DNA from 4 places in the Shewanella sp. H8 genome. Region 3 is predicted to be linked to each of the others. Evidence: predicted binding sites of a transcription regulator. Region 3 holds the regulator's gene; each other region holds the start of a gene.

Region 1 (5,289 bases), 2.2 Mb from region 3:
TATCGCACTTGTGCGCCATTGCTGATACCTGTATGGGTATTGGCAACCACTGTCAGGCTAAGTTTATCTTGCGTGAGCAAATCGGGAGCTTGTGATGCTAAATTAAACTGCATCGTCTCCGTCTCCGCAGAGTCCTGAGTCCCGGGTAACACATTAATGACACTCCCAGTCACCAAACGCCCAAGGTGTTTGACGCCTTTTAACGATAATTCAGCGCCGCTTAGCCAAAATTGGCTGTCATTGGTGATTAAGACTTGGTACTGATGTTCTACTCGAGCGAGAAATTCGACACCAGTCTCGGTTAACGTTACTTTTTCAATTTCACCTATAATGACACCACGGTAAATGATGGCTGTACCTTCATTAACATCTTCACTGTCAGCAGCGGTTAACCTAAAATGAACCCCACCAATAGCGGTGACTTCATCATCATAGAGGGTGTAAACATCCCCATTTTCGGCTTTTAAAGTGTTGCTTCCGGTATCAAAGCTGATGCCGCCGGCCAGAATAGACGCGATACTTTCAGTACTGACTTTTACCCCAGATAAAGAAGCATCTATTTTTAAGCCTGACACGTTCCAAAAGTGGGAGTCTTTATTGACTAAATGAGCATATTGCTCTTGAACAAATGCGCTGATAATAATTTGTTTATTTCCATCTAGACGATAGCTAACAACACTTCCTACAGGAGCTTGACGGAAAAATACTGGCGAGCCGACATCAATCGATCCTAGTTTGGGGGATTTCAGTTCAATCATTATTCCTTCACTGCCGGGAAGAATCGCTGGGGCTTCACGTTGTGCTTCAAAAATAGTGGCAGAACGTCCATCTCCAGGTTGGATTGCAATGTAATTTCCCGAAAATAAGGTATCTAATCCTTCAACACCGGTGATACTGGCTTTAGGTTTAACTAACCAAAAAAGGGTATTTTTATTCAAAAATGGGTCAGCGCGGTAATCCATGACTACTTTTACGTTAACGCCTTTAAGATCATCATCAATGCCTATATCGGTTACTTTACCTACCGACAAACCTTGGTATTTTACCAAGGTTTTACCGATATCAATTCCAGCGGCACTGGGAAAGTGGATCAAAATTTCAATGCCTGACTCTTTAATGCTTTTTACACCTAACCAAGCGCCTAATATCAAGGCGACAACAGGTAATAACCATATTGGCGAGAATAATTTTTTCTTCACAATTTTCGGCGATTCAATTTCTGTCATTTGTTTGTTCCAAGCGGTCCCAGAGTAAACGAGTATCTAACACTTTTGCCGCGAGTTGCGTTAGTAATATAACTAATGCAAATGCTGTTGCGGCGGGTGCAGGTTTGGCGTCTAAAAGTTGCCCCATATTCACTAAGGCAACCGTTAATGAAATCACGAATAAATCGAGCATTGACCAACGGCCAATCCATTCAATGATGTGAAAACCAACCATTAACTTTCTTTTTGATATTGGTAGGTTAAAACTGATAGCAGACAAATAAGTAGCTAAGCCAATAATTTTTAGCCAAGGTACTAAAATACTCGCTGTGAAAACAATAATGGCAATCGGGAACATGCCGGTTTTAACTAAATGGCTAATACCACTAAAAATAGTGTCGTTGGTGACCACACCACGGTTGGTTAATAACGTGATTGGATAAATATTGGCGACCACAAGTAAAATGGTTGCCGTGATCAATAAAGCCCAGCTTTGCTGGATACTGGCATAATTACGGCTGCTTAATTGGCTAAAACAACGTCTACAATGACCATTACTAAGCAGATTAAGTTTACGACACACAGGACATAGACATAAGCCCATTTGTTTTCCTTGAAAATTCGATGGGGTCTTCTTTGTCGCATCGTCGTTCGTATTCTCAACGGTCTCTGCACTGCATTTTGTGATTTCACCTGCAATGGTGGTTGGATGATTAGGCATCAACATAGCTCCACATGTGTTCTAGGTTATATTCACGTTGTAAGAATAAAATTATGATAAACAACATGGTAAAACACAAGGTGCCCATTCCGAAATAAACATCCGAAAAATCAGAAAGTTGAAATGCAGATACTAAAAAGCTGATGACATAAATTTCTAACATGGTCATTTGTGATATTAAACCATGATTTTTTAAAAGTGTACTGTAAGTTCTTTGCCAAAATGAACTATGAAGCTTTAATTTTACAATGAGCACTTGGGTTAGAATCGATAATATTAAGAGTCCAGGTGCGATAACCGCCGCGACCATTACCGCTAAACCTACAACCCAATATCCTTCTAACCACACTGTAATAGCAGCCTGCAATACGGTTGTCGTTCGCACGCTACCAAGAAAATGAATTTCAAGTACAGGTAATAAATTAGCGGGTATAAAAATAATCAGCGCCGCGATACACAATGCCAACATGCCATTAATTGAGCAATAAGGAGCGTCATATAATGCAGTGTGGCAGCGTGGGCACAACGCTCTAGCACTTGAGGGCAAAGCTCGTCTCCTCACTACCAAATCACATGATTGGCATAAAATTATTGAATCATGGTCATCTAGTTCATGCATGTAGAATTAATCTAATCCATATTGAAACGCATTATTGGGGGAGCGAAGAGTTAAGCCTCTCTGCTTTGCCTTATATTGGTAAATAAATGTATCAATTGTTAAAAAGTCTCAATTTTCTTCACTTGATAATATCAGAATAACCAGAACACTTGCATCATAAGTTAACTATGTGAGATTCTATACACTGTATATAAAAACAGTGAGGATTACATCATGGCAGTGATAACCCAGTTTGTCGTGGTCAGAGAAGGGGTGGAAAAGATGACATTTATATCGAAGAAAGAGGCAGATGCCTACGATAAGATGCTTGATATTTCCGATAATCTAGTGCCTTTTATCGCTAAGGCAGACCTCGGACTTGATGAAAATAAATGCGAACAGTTGGCATTTTACCTAGCAAACCATAAAGATGAGCTTTCTAACTTGCTAAAAGGTATCGTACAGGTTAAAAACGCTCCTGCGGCAAAAAGCAAGAAAGTGACCGCTAAAAATACATCAGCCGAATAGGCACGTTAATAGCTCACTCTTTTTGTGAGTGTTCAGCTTAAGGAATGGAAATGAAAACCGAATTTTACCAAACGTTAAATCGTCAAGCACAAGCTTTACTCGAAGGCGAAGATGATTTAATTGCGGCAATGGCTAATTTTTCAGCGTTGTTGAATGACAACCTGGAAGACCTTAACTGGGCTGGTTTTTATATCAAGCGCGGTGAGCAATTAGTCCTTGGTCCATTCCAAGGTAAAGTCGCTTGTACCCGTATCAATATGGGTAAAGGTGTTTGTGGGACTGCTGCTGCAGAAAATAAAACCCAGCGAATTGCTGACGTTCATGATTTTGATGGTCATATAGCATGCGATTCGGCGAGTAATTCTGAAATTGTAATTCCTGTTAGACAGGGCAATAAGGTTGTGGCAGTGTTAGATATTGACAGTCCATTATTGAATCGTTTTGATCAAGATGATCAAATCGGCCTAGAAAACATGGTAAAAAGTCTAGAAACTTGCCTATTTGGTTAAATAGCGAACAAATTAGATTAAATCATGGTCGCATTCGCTGCCGTGGGCTTTATAATATGCCGCTATACGCATTTGTGCTGGATTTACTGATGAGCGATGATTAAGCTGAGAGTAAGTTTGGTTAAATTGTTAAGGTTTGTTTCAATGACTTTAGCTAACTGGCGGATAGTGATATTTTGTACGTTGAGCCTTAACGGTTAAGGTTTAACGAAAGATGAACGACTGCATGGCAAATTTTAAGCCGCATAATCAGTCCCTTTATTAACGTGGAAGTAAAAATGGAATCAACAGACAAGTTGACCGACACCAACGCAATATTAGCGTATTTATATGAAACCTTTCCTTTATGCTTTATTGCAGAAGGTGAAACTAAGCCATTAAAAATTGGTTTGTTTCAAGATTTGGCTGAACGGTTAGCTGATGATTCTAAAGTCAGTAAAACACAATTACGTGTAGCGCTTCGTCGTTACACAAGCAGCTGGCGTTATTTGAAAGGCGTTAAAGCGGGTGCTAAACGTATTGATCTTGACGGTAATGAATGTGCTGAATTAGAACAAGAGCACATCGACCATGCTATTTTGACGCTTAAAGAAAGCCAAGATAAAGCTAAAGCCAAACGTCAAGCTTTGGCTCCTAAAAAGCCTGCTAAGAAAGTTGCACCGAAACGTGCTCCTGCTGTTAAAAAAGAACGTCCAGTACCTGTAGCGGCTCCGGTCATTAAACTTGTACCGGCTAAACTTGAAGATTTGAAACCCAAACAACGTGTTAATGTTAAGTTAGGCGCCACACCTGTACCTGGAGTCGTGACTGATATTAATAAAGAAGATGTGCATGTTCAGCTAGACACTGGCCTATCCATCAAAGTACGTGCTGAGCACATATTGTTATAGAAATTTAAGGAGTACTTGTTGATGCGAAAACTTACTTTGGCCGCGTCAATTGCCAGTTTATTTGTCGGCTTTTCGGCATGGGCAATTTCACCAACGATTCAAATCAGCGAGTTACCTAAACTAGCACAAGAGCCACAGCATAAAGTGGCTAGCAAGCGAGTAACAACTTTGTTTACTCGCTCGCATTATCATCGTTTTAACCTTGATGATACCTTTTCTGAAAAGATTTATGCCCGCTTTCTTGAACAACTGGATTATCGTCGTAATGTGCTGACTATGGCAGACATTGCAAACTTCGATCAGTACCAAAAACAGTTTGATGACATGGTTGAAACAGGCGATATTAGCCCTGCATTTGCTATGTACGATTTGGTGCAAAAGCGTCGTTATGAACGTTTTGCTTATGCCTTGTCTTTGCTTGATAAAGAGTTTGATTTTACTAAAGCAGGCGATGTTTATGAGTTTGATCGTAAAGATGCGCAATGGCCAAAGGATGAAGCAGAAGTTAATGAGCTTTGGCGTCAACGTGTTAAATACGATGCATTAAACTTGAAACTAACGGGTAAAAAGTGGCCTGAAATTGTTGAAGTGCTCGAGAAGCGTTATAACAATGCTATTAAGCGCTTAAGCCAAACTCAAAGTGAAGATGTATTTCAAACTGTGATGAATGCGTTTGCTCGCAGTGTTGAACCTCATACAAGCTATTTATCTCCTCGCAATGCCGAACGTTTCCAAATGGAAATGAACCTAAGTCTTGAAGGTATTGGCGCCGTGTTGCAGATGGATGATGACTACACTGTCATCAAAAGTTTAGTGGCTGGAGGGCCTGCTGCCAACA
Region 2 (5,289 bases), 1.4 Mb from region 3:
CGTTTTGTATGAAAACTACTTGCGTGACCATGACGCTCCAGAAGATTGTGAGTTCTACATGTGTGGACCTCCAATGATGAATGCAGCCGTAATTGGTATGCTTAAAGATTTAGGTGTCGAAGATGAAAACATCTTATTAGATGATTTTGGCGGCTAATGAGTTAGCTCATTACATTGACATGTAAGTCATGAAAATTGCAGCAATGCAGACAGGGTGGTTAAACACGAGTCTGTGTGCTGCAATTTTTTTTATTCATTTGAAAAAGTGTAAATTTGAAATGACCGTAAATTCAATCAAGTTACTGCTATTGCCAGCCCTTTTGCTATTCGTCAGTGCATGTAGCTCACCAGAGCCGATGATTTCATTATCAGGTAGTACAATGGGGACCACATACCATATTAAAGTGGTACCTAATGAAAAATTACCAGAACCCCAATTACTTCAAGCTGAAATAGATATGGCCTTGGAAGTTGTTAATGATCAAATGTCGACCTATCGTCCAGACTCGGAACTGTCGAAATTTAATCAATTACAAATACAGCAGAGAGTTAAGGTTTCAGCTGATACGATTAAAGTGATAAAAGAGGGAATGCGTCTTTATAAAGAGACCGATGGGGCGTTAGATATCACCTTAGGCCCAGTGGTTAACTTGTGGGGTTTTGGTCCAGATAAAAGACCTATTACTGAGCCAAGCCAAGCCCAAATTGATGCCGCAAAATCTAAAATGGGCATCAATGAATTGTCAATTAGTGGTCATAGCTTAATTAAGCATAATGCCGATTTATACATTGATTTATCATCAATTGCCAAAGGCTTTGGTGTTGATAAAATTGCGGCCATTTTAGATAAGTATCATGCCAGTGGTTACCTTGTAGAAATTGGTGGTGAGCTTAACGTCAAAGGCACTAAAGCTGATCATTCACCTTGGCGCGTCGCAGTTGAGCAACCCACTAGTGAAGGGCAAGTGGTGCAACAAGTGATTGAGCCAGGAACCATGTCATTAGCAACATCTGGCGATTATCGTAACTTTTATCAAGAAAATGGCGAACGTTTTTCACATTTGATTGATCCACGAAGTGGATATCCTATAAAGCATAAACTTGCGTCTGCAACCGTGTTAAACTCTAGTTGTATGACCGCAGATGGATATGCTACCGCCATGATGGTGTTAGGTACTGAGGCTTCCCTCGCACTTGCTAAAGAGAAACATTTAGCAATAATGCTGATAGAGAAGCAAGAGCAAGGTTTTAAGGTCTATTACAGTGATGCGTTTAAAGCGTATTTGAAATAGGTTTTTTTGATTCAAAACTACTCAAGCTTGAGCTGAATGAGTTGACTGGAGTTCGTTATGAGCACATTTATTGCTGCATTTGTGGTGTTATTATTATTTTTCTTATTGATGTCTGTCGGATATATCGTTAAAAAGAAAGCGGTTGAAGGCAGTTGTGGTGGTTTAGGTGTTTTAGGTATTGAAAAAGCCTGTGACTGTGATGATCCATGTGATGCTCGCAAGCGTCGTATGGAAAAAGATCAAGCTCGCAAAGAAATGCTTAATCAAAACCGCATTATTTAAGTCAAACAGTTTTATAAAAGCCATTTAAGAAACAATGTTTTTAGCGCTTACAATGTAAAGAGTCTTCATTTTGAAGGCTTTTTTTATGTCTTATTTTTAGATTGCCATTACAAATCTAAGTTGTAATGATAACGGTTATCAGTTGTAAGTGTGTGAAATAAAAAGGAAATTTGCCTTTCTCTCTACAGTGTTCTATTCTATGTGAAATTGATCGAGATCAAATTATTTATCAAGGGACATTACTATGAAAGGTCATCCTAAAGTCATCAGCCAACTCAATCGCGTACTTACTTGCGAGCTGACGGCCATTAACCAATACTTTTTACATGCTCGTATGTTTAAACATTGGGGTTTGGCTAAGCTTAATGAAAAAGAGTACAAAAAATCGATTGAAGACATGAAGCATGCTGACAAATTGATTGAACGTGTTTTGTTTCTTGAAGGTTTACCTAACCTACAACAGCTAGACAAACTTCGTATTGGTGAACATGCTGAAGAAATGCTTAGCTGTGACATGGCGGCAATAACGGCACAAATTGCCGTTTTGCGCGAAGCTATTGATATCTGCGAAACCCAGCAAGATTATGTTAGCCGTGATCTGCTTGAAGATTTACTAGAAGATGAAGAAGAGCACCTAGATTGGATTGAGTCGCAACAAGAGCTCATCACTCAAACCGGTATTCAAAATTATCTTCAATCACAAATTAACGACTAATAGGAACAGATTATGAAAGGTCATCCAGAAGTTATAGACGCCCTAAATCTTTTATTAACCGGTGAGTTGTCTGCCATGGATCAATATTTTGTCCATGCGCATATGTATGAAGATTGGGGATTCAATGAATTATATACTCGTATCTTGCATGAATCAGATGACGAAAAGTTGCACGCGGCAAAATTAGTCCAACGCATTTTATTCTTAGAAGGCACTCCCGATGTAGGTAGCCGTGAAGCATTGAATATTGGTAAAGACGTGCAAGAAATGTTTAGAAATGATTTGGCATATGAATATCATGTCGCTGATAATTTACGTAAGGTGATTGCCCTATGTGAAGAAAAAAATGATTATCAAACCCGCGAAATTTTAGAAGTATTACTTGATGACACTGAATCTGACCACATGTACTGGTTAGAAAAACAATTAGGTCTTATTGAGCGTGTAGGTTTGCAAAATTATTTGCAGACAAAAATGTAATTTATTTGTAAGAGCATATCATTTGCAAGATAGTATCATTTTTAGATTGTATCATTTTTAGTTAACAGCCCAACTATGTTGGGCTTTTTTGTGTTTGCAAGAGAATGATTGAATACTGTTTTTGTATACAGTAGTATTACGGTTAATTAAGTTACTGGTAATGGTTACAGAATGCGTAAAATCATTCACATCGATATGGATTGCTATTTTGCTGCCGTTGAAATGCGAGATTTTCCTGAACTTCGTGGGAAAGCTATCGCTGTTGGCGGCAGAAGCGATCGACGAGGTGTGATAAGCACATGCAGTTATGAGGCCCGTAAATTTGGGGTCCGCAGTGCCATGTCCAGTTATCACGCACTGCAATTGTGCCCGCATCTAATTTTAGTGCCTGGGCGAATGGATGTGTATAAATCAGTATCATTGCAAATACGTGAGATTTTTCATCGATACACTGATTTGGTTGAGCCATTGTCTTTAGATGAGGCTTACCTTGATGTTAGCGACTGCCAAGCTCATCAAGGCAGTGCCACGTTAATCGCTAAAGCTATCCGCGATGATATTTTTGACGTTACCGGGTTAACGGCTTCAGCCGGTATTGCACCCATTAAGTTTCTAGCCAAAATTGCTTCCGATTTAAATAAGCCAAATGGTCAATATGTGATTACCCCGAATCAAATTGGCGATTTTGTCAAAGACCTACCCCTGAGTAAAATTCCTGGTGTTGGTAAAGTCACCTCAAAAAAGCTAGCCGATATAGGTTTAACCACTTGTTATGATGTACAGCAATATTCCAAACCTCAGTTAATCGATGCTTTCGGTAAATTTGGCCATGTGTTAATAGAGCGTTCTCAAGGTATCGATACCAGGCAAATTAGCCCTCACCGAGTGCGTAAATCGGTTGGTGTTGAAACGACGTTAGCTAAAGACATTTTTACTTTAGAACAATGTCATCAAGTATTACCACAGCTTATTCAAGAACTGAGTGCTCGTGTTCATCGAAGTGCTAAAGACAGGCAAATCCATAAGCAGGTCGTTAAACTTAAATTTAACGACTTTAAACAAACTACCATTGAGCATCGCAGTGATGAGATTTCAATTAATTTGTTTCATGAGTTGTTATTGCAAGCTTTGCAGCGCAGCCAAGGACGAGGGATCCGTTTGGTTGGCGTGAGTGTTGGTTTAGCGGATGTAACGTTGGCAACGGCAGATAACGGTGTGGATCAAATTACTCAACTCGATTTACAGTTTTAATATTTCATACGTTGAAGTTCTTTATACCAATGGGTACAAAAAAGGCGACATTTCTGTCGCCTTTTTTGAGTCTGTAAATTATTGATCGTGATTAAGCTTCTTTAGCTGGAATACGTGCCAATACTGCAAGTAACAATTCCCAGTATTGACCAACAGTAGTGATGTTGACCTTTTCATCTGGGCTGTGTGGATAGCGAATTGTTGGGCCAATCGATACCATGTCCATAAGCGGGTAGGGTTCTTTGAATAAACCACATTCAAGACCTGCATGGATTACCATAATGGTAGGATCTTTTTTATAAATGTCGTTATAGGTTTCACGCACAATCGCCATTACTGGTGAACTGGTGTCTGGTTTCCAGCCCGGATATGCACCGCTTAAATCAATACTCGCCCCAGAAAGGTTAGCCAATGCAGTCAGCATGCCTGTGACTTCTTCACGACCCGAGTCAATTAATGAGCGAATAAGACATAGCACTTCAACGCTTTCATCTTCAGTACTAATGACACCGATATTCAATGATGTTTCTGTAACACCTTCCACTTCATCACTCATGCGGATCACCCCGTTAGGGCTAGCATGCAGTAGGTCAATTAAGGTATTTTGCGCTTCTTCGCCCATGACTTTCGTTGGTGGCTCTATTGTGGCTAACGTGAGTGTCATGGATGGATCTGCAACGGCTAATTCTTCACGAACTAACGCTTGGTATGTTTCAATGGCTTGCTTTAATGCTTCAATGTTTTCAGCCGGCAACATAAATTGAACGTTAGCTTCACGCGGAATCGCATTACGCAGCGAGCCACCGCTAAAGCTGACAAGCTCTAGGGCTAATTCGTCACTGTATTTAAATAGAAAGCGAGCCAGTAACTTATTTGCATTGCCACGACCAAGGTGAATATTCACCCCTGAATGACCGCCTTTTAAGCCTGACATGGTTAATGAGAAACTGGCATTACTTTGCTCTGGTGCTTGCCAAGACATGGGGACGCTTATCTGAGCGTCAACACCGCCCGCACAGCCCATGTAGATTTCACCTTCTTGTTCAGAATCTGTATTAATTAAAATATCAGCTTCAAGGTAACCCGCTTCTAATCCAAAAGCCCCTGTCATACCGGCTTCTTCATCAATAGTGAGCAGTACTTCCAGTGGCCCGTGTTTAATGTCTTTACTGCCTAAAACAGCCAACGCTGAAGACATACCAATACCATTGTCTGAGCCTAAGGTTGTGCCTTTGGCTTTAACCCAATCACCGTCAACATAGGCTTCAA
Region 3 (5,289 bases):
AACAGGGCTACCAATAAGTGAAGGGAAAGCGCCAGGTAAACCTGCGCCAGTGGCTTGGTGACATGCAGCACAAGTCGTGGCATAAACCTGCTCACCTTCGGTCATTAATTGCTCCAAGGTTAACGTGGGCAGAGCTTCTGCTGGAGCAACTTTTGCTACGGTTTCGACAGCTTGAGTGGTTTTCTCGGTAACCGCATCGGTAATGTCAGTTGTCGTGGTTGCAATAGTGCTTGTGACATCCGCTACTGCTTTGTTTGCTTCTGTTTTTGCCTCGTTACTGCCTAAAAATTTTCCTATATCAACAGCTTGTACAAGATCACCGCTATTATTGCCCCAAGCATTACGTTCAAAGGTAATCACTGCTGCAATTTCTTGGGCGCTAAGTTGTTTTGCAAAGGCCTGCATTGCGGTACCTGGTTTACCGTTTATGACGATATTTAGATGGCCTTCAACAGAGCCTTTTATGATAGGGCTGCCAATTAATGATGGGAATACACCAGGAAGACCCGCACCATTAGGTTGGTGACAAGCAGCACATCTAGCAATATAGATTTGTTCACCTTGTGAGGTTAGATCTTCGAGTGACAGGGTTTGGGTCATTGATGCCGCCGCTGCCGCAGCGGCATTGCTTGCTAGTTGTCTTTGCTCAACCAACCAATTTTCAAAATCGGCCTCCGATAATGCTTGCACTACAATCGGCATGAAACCATGGTCTTTACCACATAATTCGGCACATTGGCCGCGATAAATACCGGGCTTATCAATACGAGTCCAAGTTTCATTAATAAAGCCTGGATTAGCATCTTTTTTAACGGCAAAAGCGGGCACCCACCATGAGTGGATAACATCATCAGAAGTCATCAAAAAACGGACTTTTTGGTTAATGGGGAGCACTAGAGGTTTGTCAACTTCAAGGAGGTAATGTTCTCCTTTAGCCTCACTACCGTCAATTTGTTCTCTGGGGGTAGATAATGAGCTGTAAAATTCGATGTCTTTATCAAAATAGCTGTAATGCCATTTCCACTGCGACCCAGTAATTTTAATGGTGAGATCAGCATCGCTGGGATCTTCCATGGCAATTAAGGTTTTGGTGGCTGGAATAGCCATTGCAATTAAGATGATAAAAGGAATGACGGTCCAAGCAATTTCCACTTTGGTACTTTCATGAAAATTGGCCGCGACTGCGCCTTTTGATTTGCGGTGGTAAATCATTGAATAGATCATGATCCCAAACACCACTAACCCAATGGCACAACAGATATAAAGAATCGTCATGTGGAGGTGATAAACCTGACCACTGATATCTGTCACGCCTTGAGTCATGTTGAGGGGCATTGCTGTTGCCCCAAGCGGAAGTGCTACACACACAACCAGTAAACAATACAACCATTGCTTCACAAGACTGCTCCTCTGTTAATTGCAAATTGCAATTACAAAGAAAAGTCACACAGTAATTCTCTGCTCTATGCAAACTCTTCGGTTCCCGAAAAAAGTTTGATGACCTCAAAGTACCTTGGTGGTTGTAAACAGACGGTCTACGGTTTTATTGTTAGCTGTGCACCACGCTTGTACCTACGACTGAACTTATCAATTTGTGTTGACGTTTTCCCATCGATGACTATTAAATCTGCCATTTACGTCAAATTAAAGATAAAAAATTGTTTCATCCTTGTTAATTACATTACTTGTAGATTAAGGATTGATCAAGATCACTTTTTTTCTTAATCGCCTGAAAAAGGTGAAAAAAAAGCCCTGAATTCAATACAGGGCTTGGTAATTAAGGGTTTGTGCTTAGTGAAACGAGCAAAAATTACTTGTTCCATTTGCTAAGGTAGGGCTAACAAGTTGATGTTTGTGAGGTAAGTGAGTATTCACATCTTCAATTACGATCCCTAATGCACGTGCGCTTTTGGCTACTATTTCCAAACGGCGACTATCGCGAGCATCAAGTGAGCTTGTCCAAGTTACTACTGCACTCGATGTACCACTAGTGAGTGCTTTTTCCATGGCCCATAATGTCTCGACTTCATCTTTGGTGTGAACCAGTAAAATGCGATCCATTCTCACTCCGGCACTTGCCAGCATATGTTTATAACCAATGTGAGGTGGGCTAATGAGTACAATCCAGCGGCCTTGTTGGCTTAACGTTGCTAATTGACTACACAATTGACTCAGCTCTGCTTCACCTTGGGTAACCGTTTGCAATGTTTGAATGGTTTGGTTGCCCTGAAGTTCTGTGTCTGATAAATCCACCCATAAGCCAGGGTGGCGTGGGGCGATGCCCATTAGTTTGTTCATAACCAATCTCCATTACGGATAACACCAACGGCAAGCCCTTCGATGGTTAGGCTTTGGCAACTTAAATCCACTTTTATCGGGTTGTAATCTTCATTTTCTGCATGCAGATAAATGACGTTACCTTTCTGTTCAAATCGTTTTACGGTGACGTCATCGTCGATTCGTGCCACCACAACTTGGCCATTACGTGCTTGCTGCATTTTATGTACCGCGAGAAGGTCGCCTTCTAAAATGCCGATATTTTTCATGCTGTCACCACGAACCCGCAATAAAAAATCAGCGGCGGGTTTAAACATATTGGGGTCAACTTGATAATAGTTTTCCACGTGCTCTTGGGCCAAAATAGGCTCTCCAGCAGCAACTTGTCCAATGAGCGGCAGGCCGGTTTCAACCTGTTCTTCATGAGGTAATCGAATACCTCTAGAGGTACCAGGAATTATCTCGATAAAGCCTTTTTTGGCTAATGCTTTTAAATGCTCTTCGGCGGCATTAGCACTTTTAAAGCCAAGACGATTCGCAATTTCAGCACGAGTGGGTGGCATACCTGTTTCGGCGATATTGTTTTTAATTAAGTCTAATATTTCAGCTTGGCGCGGCGTTAACGGTCTCATGACAATTCCTGTCTTTTTATACAGTGACTGTCATTATATACAGTGATTATTTTCGTGCAAGTATTAACCAACTATTTTTTGTGTTTTATTAGGAAGTAACTTGGTAGTTACTTGTTTTTAAATGATTTTAAATATTTAAAACTTGTTTTATCGGAAAGAAAAATAGCTTTAGGGCAAAGATAAACAAGCCAGATAGTGTAAGCAGGGTAGTTTCTGGTATCCTATGCAACAATATTATAGTGGCTTATGTTGCGAAAATAACCATGTCAAAACCTGATTCAATATTTTTACGAACATTAAAGTGGATTCAAAAATGGATGGTGCAAACAATTGTTGTGCCACATGATCCTTTTGATGACCTCAATATAGATCCGACTAAACCTCTAGTTTATTTGATGAAAACGGAATCTATCAGTGATATTGCCGCCTTGAGCGAAATCACAGAAGGCTTTGGTATGCCTAGCCCTTATGAATCATTAAAGCTTGATGGCTTGCAAGTGCCTCGTGTTGTTTGTTTAGAGGGGCGCAAACCATTATTTGGTAAACGCGAAAGTGGTGAAAAATTCATTAATTATTTTACCAGTCTATTATCTCTTCATCGTGAGAACTCTGAATTAGATATTCAGTTGGTTCCTGTTTGTCTTTATTGGGGACGTACTCCAGGGAAAGAAGATGACAGCATGAAAGCGGCTGTATTTGAAAGAGAAAATCCAACATGGCTACGTAAATGGTTAATGATTTTATTTTTAGGACGGCATAATTTTGTCCAGTTCTCTAATGCATTATCGCTTCGTTATATGGCCGATGAACACGGTACAGATAAAAGAATTGCTCACAAATTAACCCGTGTTGCTCGAGTGCATTTTCGTCGTCAACGCAAGGTTATGACCGGGCCACAGTTACCTAATCGAAACGTATTATTTGCTTCTTTATTAAAATCTGAGTCTATCAAGAAGGCCATAGAAGAAGAGTCGCTAAGTAAAAAAGTCTCGCCAGAGAAAGCCCGCGAAACTGCTATTGAATACCTTGATGAAATTGCTGCTAATTATTCCGATAGTTTAGTTCGCATAACTGAGCGTTTTCTGACTTGGTTATGGAATAAATTATACAGTGGCATTAACATTAAAGGTGCCGAACAGGTTCGACAGCTACATCATGATGGCCATGAGATTGTCTATGTGCCTTGTCATCGCAGCCATATGGATTACTTATTACTGTCGTATATTTTGTATTACCAGGGCATGGTTCCTCCACATATTGCCGCGGGTATAAACCTTAATTTTTGGCCTGCAGGGCCAATGTTCCGCCGTGGCGGGGCATTCTTTATCCGCCGCAGTTTTAATGGCAATAAACTTTATACAGCAGTCTTTCGTGAATATTTGGATCAGTTGTTTGCTAAGGGTTATTCCGTCGAATATTTCACCGAAGGTGGTCGTTCGCGTACCGGACGCTTGCTGGCCCCTAAAACGGGCATGCTGGCCATGACTATAAACAGTGTGTTGCGTGGTATAGAGCGTCCGGTGACTTTAGTACCTGTGTATTTAGGGTATGACCACGTTATGGAAGTAGCGACTTATCATAAAGAATTAAGTGGTAAGAAAAAGAAAAAAGAATCGGTGTGGCAAGTATTTGGGGCGATTAGTAGATTAGGTAATTTTGGCCGAGGTTATGTCAATTTTGGTGAACCCATTAATCTACAGCATTTCTTAAATCAACAGGCACCGGAATGGCGTGCTGAGCTTGCAAAAGATCCGGATCAAAAACCGTCGTGGTTTACGCCATCGGTTAATTCATTAGCTAACCGCGTGATGACTAATATTAATGGTGCAGCCGCCGCCAGTTCGGTGGCATTGACCAGTTTGGTGTTATTGGCATCAGAGCAAAATGCGTTGGAAAGAGGCCAGTTAGAACGTCAGCTTGATTTGTATTTAGCCTTACTTAAAACCGTGCCTTATACCGATTTCACATCTGTTGCAGAAGGTAATGGTAAATCGATTGTTGATCATTGTTTGTCGTTAGATAAGTTTGTTAGTAGTAAAGATCCGATTGGCGAAATTATTTCGGTCGATGAGAAAATAGCTATTACTATGAGTTACTACCGTAACAACATTATTCACCTCATGGCGCTTCCTTCATTAATTGCCAGTTGTTTAGCTCATTATGATGTATGCGATCGTAAACGCATTCATGCGGTTGTTATGGATTTATATCCGTTACTTAAAGCCGAACTCTTTATGGGTATTGATGATGTGCCTGCGCATATAGATAGCATTCTAGAATTCATGGTTGAACAAGGTTTACTGAGTGGTGAAGATAATTTTGTCATCACACCTCGTCATATCACCCAAGTGTTGCTTCTTGCTGAAACCATAAATGAAAC
Region 4 (5,289 bases), 2.0 Mb from region 3:
GTTTTTTATGGATGCTTTTACGGCATTCCCTGACACTAAATGGTGGCAGGATTCTGTACTTGTACCTGAATTTGGCGTGGTTATTCAGTGGTTTTTTAACTATCTTGAAAACACCTCAAGCTTTGTACCCAAAATTTAACCTAAAACACTTTACAGTGAGGAACCTTACCCATGTGCGGTATCGTCGGAATAGTAGGAAAATCAACAGTTAATCAGACCATTTATGATGCACTAACTGTGCTTCAACATCGTGGTCAAGACGCAGCAGGTATTGTGACTGTTGACATGAATGCGTTTCGTTTACGTAAAGCAAACGGCTTAGTCAAAGACGTGTTTGAACCTAAACATATGCAGCGTTTACAAGGCAATGCCGGTATTGGACATGTTCGATATCCTACCGCTGGCAGCTCGAGTGCATCAGAGGCTCAACCGTTTTATGTTAATTCGCCATTTGGTATTTCGTTAGCCCATAATGGTAACTTGACCAATACGATTGAATTAGCAGATGTTTTGGTGACAAAGCGTCGTCATGTAAACACCACCTCTGACTCCGAAGTTTTGTTAAATCTGTTTGCCGATGAGTTGCAAGAAACGCGCAGCTTAACCTTAAGTGCAGACGAAGTATTTGATGCTGTAGCTAAAGTGCATGCACATATTCGTGGTGCTTATGCCGTGGTGGCAATGATCATAGGCCAAGGAATGGTGGCATTTCGCGATCCGTTTGGCATTCGTCCTTTGGTACTTGGTAAGCATGAAACACCAACCGGCACTGAATATATGGTGGCCTCAGAAAGTGTGGCTCTGGATGCTGTTGGGTTTGAAGTCATGCGCGATGTAGCACCTGGTGAGGCGATTTATATTTCACTTGATGGGCAGTTATTTACTCGTCAATGTGCTGTTAATCCAAGCCATGCTCCATGTATGTTTGAATTCGTGTATTTTGCACGTCCAGATTCTAGCATCGATAAAATCTCTGTTTATGCCAGTCGGGTAAATATGGGCGCTATGTTAGGCAAAAAGATTCAGAAACAATGGGAAGATCATGACATTGATGTTGTTATCCCTATCCCAGAAACCTCATGCGATATAGCGTTAGAAATTGCACGTTGTATGGAATTACCGTATCGCCAAGGGTTTGTTAAAAACCGTTATATCGGCCGTACCTTTATCATGCCCGGTCAGCAAGAACGTAAAAAGTCTGTGCGTCGTAAGCTAAACGCGATTAATACCGAATTTAAAGGTAAAAACGTGTTGTTAGTTGATGATTCGATCGTTCGTGGTACTACGTCTGAGCAAATCATTGAAATGGCACGTGAAGCAGGCGCAAAGAAAGTGTATTTTGCTTCAGCAGCACCTGAAATCCGTTTCCCGAACGTATATGGTATCGATATGCCAACGTCTAATGAGCTTATTGCCCATGGTCGTGATGCAGATGAAATTGCTAAAATCATTGGTGCTGACGGCATTATTTTCCAAGACTTAAGTGACTTAATTGAAGCGGTAAGAATGGAAAATCCTGAAATTAAACGTTTTGAAACATCAGTATTTGATGGTCATTATATTACTAATGACGTTGACCAAGCTTACTTGGATCATTTAACTCAATTACGTAATGACGATGCCAAAGCCAATCGCTCAAAAGACATCGGTACTAACTTAGAAATGCACAACGAGTGTCATCCATAAGTTAGCCTGATTGTTTGCCAATAAAAACCAGCATATTTTATGCTGGTTTTTTTATGCGCGAATTAAGAGCTTAGTCGCTTTGCGGCGAGATTCTATCCAAACCAAGTCTAAAAAGTCAGTGTAATGACTAGCAAATGATGCATTGATAATGGCTCTGGATTTTATCACCACGAAGCAAACTCGTAAGGTAGTCCGATCTAGCTCCTCAGTTTTATGCTTATTTGGCGATAATACTCAAGCGCCTGTGACGCTGCATTCGGATTGAATTTGTTTATCTTGCTGTAATGTTCTAGCGTTTTATGCAAATAACGTATGGCTAAATCTTGTTGGTGTGGATCGTTTGAATGCCATATTTTATCGCCAACAGGGCTAATTCTATTGTCATTGCTCATAGTTGGTCGGGTGTTGCGCTCATCCATGTTGTTATTAGTGTCGTTATTATTTAACTCATTAGTGTTTTTATGGGGTTTCTGACCACCATATCGGACATACAAAATTTCATAAAAACGACGGTTTTCTTCAATCAGTTTTTCGTCAATTAAATCACAATCAAGTTTAATAAGTTGTTGGCGTAGTTCATATTGGTGATGAACAGGACACAAGATAAAGTCGATATTGCGTGCAGAATGTTGTTGGCAAAGCGAATTAACCAACTCGATCATCAAATCTCCGCCAACACCCGCAATAATCACCAAAGGTGTTTGCGGGTGTTGCTCCAGTGGTATCGCTGATACGTCACTACAATGTACCTGCCATTGACGAGATGTTTGTTGCGGATAAAACCGCTCAAGTTTAGTGGTTAACTGTTGCATTAGTGCAGGCACAATATCGACAAAATGGATCATGTTAGCAGCTTGCTTATCTAGCAACGCAGCGCCAAGCAATCCATGGTCGCAACAACAATCCCAAATGTGACTGTAACCCTTGGGGAACATGTTATTGATATGTGTTAAGCGTTGGCCGAGTTTCATCTGTTTATCATGTTTAAGAGTGAAGCTGCGCATTGTAATGATTTGAGCAAAAAAGTGGATAATTATTTGGTATTTGCAGCTTGGCGTATTTAGCGCTAATCTATACTGTAAATTTATACAGTTAAGTGGCGTTATTAAGTTCATTCAGTTGAACGTTAGCGACCCAATAATGGATTATGATTCTATACATTGCTGAAAAACCGAGTTTGGGTCGCGCTATTGCTGATGTTCTGCCAAAGCCACATAAAAAAGGTGATGGTTTTATTACAGCTGCCAATGGTGATTGCGTGTCATGGTGTATTGGTCATTTACTAGAGCAAGCCGAGCCAGATGCTTATGATGATGCCTTTAAATCCTGGAAACTCGAACACCTTCCCATAGTGCCGCAAACGTGGAAATTACAGCCTAAACCTAAAACACGCAGTCAACTTACGGTGTTACGTAAACTGGTTAAACAAGCAACGTCGATCATTAATGCTGGCGATCCAGATCGTGAGGGGCAATTGCTGGTGGATGAAGTTATTGCCTATTTAGGCGTAAAAGGTGACAAGCTCAACCAAGTTCAGCGGCTATTAATCAGTGATTTAAATCCACAAGCCGTTAAACGAGCGCTAGGGCAGTTACGCAGTAATCGTGAGTTTATTCCTTTATCGACTTCAGCATTAGCTCGCAGCCGTGCTGATTGGCTGTATGGCATGAACATGACCCGTGCTTACACCATTCAAGGTCGTAAAGTGGGTTATCAAGGGGTGTTGTCAGTTGGCAGAGTTCAAACGCCTTTGTTGGGCTTAGTGGTACGCCGCGATGACGAGATTGCAGATTTTAAACCCAAGTCCTTTTATGAGGTGTTGGCACATTTAGTTACCGACCAACAACAAACCTTTAGTGCTAAGTGGCAACCTAGCGAAGCGTGTCAACCTTACATGGATGAAGACGGCCGAGTTTTAGCCAAAGGCTTAGCTGAAAATGTGGTTACTCGTATTAATGGACAATCAGGTGAAGTGACTAAGCTTGAAGCCAAAGATAAACGTCAACATCCACCATTGCCTTATAGTTTATCTGCACTGCAAATTGATGCAGCTAAACGTTTTGGCCTGTCTGCTAAAGAGGTACTGGACACCTGCCAAAGTTTATATGAGCGTCATAAGTTGATTACTTATCCGCGCTCAGACAGTCGCTATTTACCTAAAGAGCAACATGCTTTGGCACCAAAAGTATTGGATGCAGTACTCAAAGGCGCTGCAGCATTAGTTGATGGTTGCGACGCTCCTAATGCCAAGCTTAAATCTAAAGCGTGGGACGACAGTAAAGTGGACGCTCACCATGCCATTATACCTACAGAAAAAGTGGCTAATTTGTCTGCGCTATCAAGTCACGAGGCTAAGTTATATCAACATGTTGCGAGGCAATATTTAGCTCAGTTTTACCCTGCTTATATTTATGCTGAAACCGCAGTTGAAGTAACTATTGCCGGTGGTTTGTTTACCACTAAAGCTCGCCAAGATAAAACCCTAGGTTGGAAGCAATTGTTTAAACGGGCTGCCACAGCAAGCCAATCGAATAGCGAAGACAATAACGACGAAACTGTACAATCGTTACCACCACTGGTTAAAGGTCAAATACTCCAATGCGAACGCGGAGAATTATTAGAGAAAATGACTCAAGCGCCAAAGCATTTTACCGACGCGACTTTATTAGGTGCAATGACCGGAATTAGTCGATATGTAACGGACTGTGACATTAAAAAAATCCTTAAAGAAACCGATGGACTCGGCACTGAAGCGACTCGGGCAGGAATTATTGAACTGTTATTTAAGCGCGGTTATTTAGTTCGTCAAGGTAAATCAATTCTAGCCACCCCTGTCGGAAAGGGTTTGATCCGTAGCTTGCCAGAATCGGCAACTACCCCTGACATGACCGCATTGTGGGAAAACAGTTTGGATGCAATCAGTCAAAAGCGACTCAAGTATGATGCGTTTATGCAGCCTTTACTGAGTCAATTAGATAGTCTAATAACCCAAGCATCTAGCCAGTTACCTTCAGCATTACAAGGTGTATCAAGTAGTGCACCCAAGCGCAGCTTTAAAAAGCCATATAAAAAGCGTGCCAAGGCAAAAACAAAAAGTTAAGTTTTAAAGCTGAGTTTGATAACAAGCGAACGCTGCGCTTACGGATAAAAGCTAAAAAGTCTAGAAAATGGTCGTAACGCGGCGAGAGGCTTTACAAGTAGATCACTTGCCGATTAAATTTGACCTTTATGAATAGCTGGCAAGGTAAGCAATATCTTATTGACTGGTGCTCTGGTTTGCCAGCGTTATTAACATCTCGTCCCATCATTTAAGATGAGATTGTGAACAATACCGAGATGTAATCATAGAGGGAGTAACTTACTTATTTAAATTAAAATGTTTCAGTGCATTTTCAGCGACTTCAACGCCGTACTCTTGTACAAAGTGACCCGCTTCAGCTATTTTCATCGGCTCTGGGCAACCCTTGATGATTCCCTTTAATGCCATCATTACAGGTTCACCTAAAACCGCGTCTTTCATGCCGATTGCCATAAAACTGTCACCATCCCAAGTGTTAGACCAAAAATCGATAGCACGCAGTCCATATTTTACCGCGTCATCAT

The links. Region 3 encodes LexA, which represses DNA repair genes until DNA is damaged. Its sites were predicted from a motif close to TACTGTATNNNNATACAGTA; they were not measured.
Region 1: ABIS04_RS10645 (YebG family protein) is a predicted target of LexA. The motif match lies at 2,728-2,747, and genes of this name have one in related genera.
Region 2: dinB (DNA polymerase IV) is a predicted target of LexA. The motif match lies at 2,883-2,902, and genes of this name have one in related genera.
Region 4: ABIS04_RS12080 (DNA topoisomerase III) is a predicted target of LexA. The motif match lies at 2,761-2,780, and genes of this name have one in related genera.

Annotation. Positions count from the first base shown of each region.
Region 1 covers NZ_CP157213.1:2,459,579-2,464,867, reverse strand. Annotated here, with positions in the region: gene ABIS04_RS10660 (MlaD family protein) at 1-1,226, opposite strand, end outside; gene ABIS04_RS10655 (paraquat-inducible protein A) at 1,213-1,809, opposite strand; gene ABIS04_RS10650 (paraquat-inducible protein A) at 1,919-2,545, opposite strand; gene ABIS04_RS10645 (YebG family protein) at 2,759-3,052, shown strand; gene ABIS04_RS10640 (GAF domain-containing protein) at 3,103-3,561, shown strand; gene proQ (RNA chaperone ProQ) at 3,840-4,451, shown strand; gene prc (carboxy terminal-processing peptidase) at 4,473-5,289, shown strand, end outside.
Region 2 covers NZ_CP157213.1:3,330,470-3,335,758, reverse strand. Annotated here, with positions in the region: gene nqrF (NADH:ubiquinone reductase (Na(+)-transporting) subunit F) at 1-157, shown strand, start outside; gene ABIS04_RS14410 (FAD:protein FMN transferase) at 279-1,292, shown strand; gene nqrM ((Na+)-NQR maturation NqrM) at 1,350-1,574, shown strand; gene bfr (bacterioferritin) at 1,819-2,289, shown strand; gene bfr (bacterioferritin) at 2,302-2,769, shown strand; gene dinB (DNA polymerase IV) at 2,941-4,020, shown strand; gene ABIS04_RS14385 (aminoacyl-histidine dipeptidase) at 4,112-5,289, opposite strand, start outside.
Region 3 covers NZ_CP157213.1:275,242-280,530, forward strand. Annotated here, with positions in the region: gene coxB (cytochrome c oxidase subunit II) at 1-1,398, opposite strand, end outside; gene ABIS04_RS01185 (cell division inhibitor SulA) at 1,792-2,298, opposite strand; gene lexA (transcriptional repressor LexA) at 2,295-2,909, opposite strand; gene plsB (glycerol-3-phosphate 1-O-acyltransferase PlsB) at 3,173-5,289, shown strand, end outside.
Region 4 covers NZ_CP157213.1:2,777,076-2,782,364, reverse strand. Annotated here, with positions in the region: gene ABIS04_RS12095 (CvpA family protein) at 1-139, shown strand, start outside; gene purF (amidophosphoribosyltransferase) at 172-1,686, shown strand; gene ABIS04_RS12085 (tRNA (adenine(22)-N(1))-methyltransferase TrmK) at 1,884-2,657, opposite strand; gene ABIS04_RS12080 (DNA topoisomerase III) at 2,834-4,786, shown strand; gene ABIS04_RS12075 (haloalkane dehalogenase) at 5,045-5,289, opposite strand, start outside.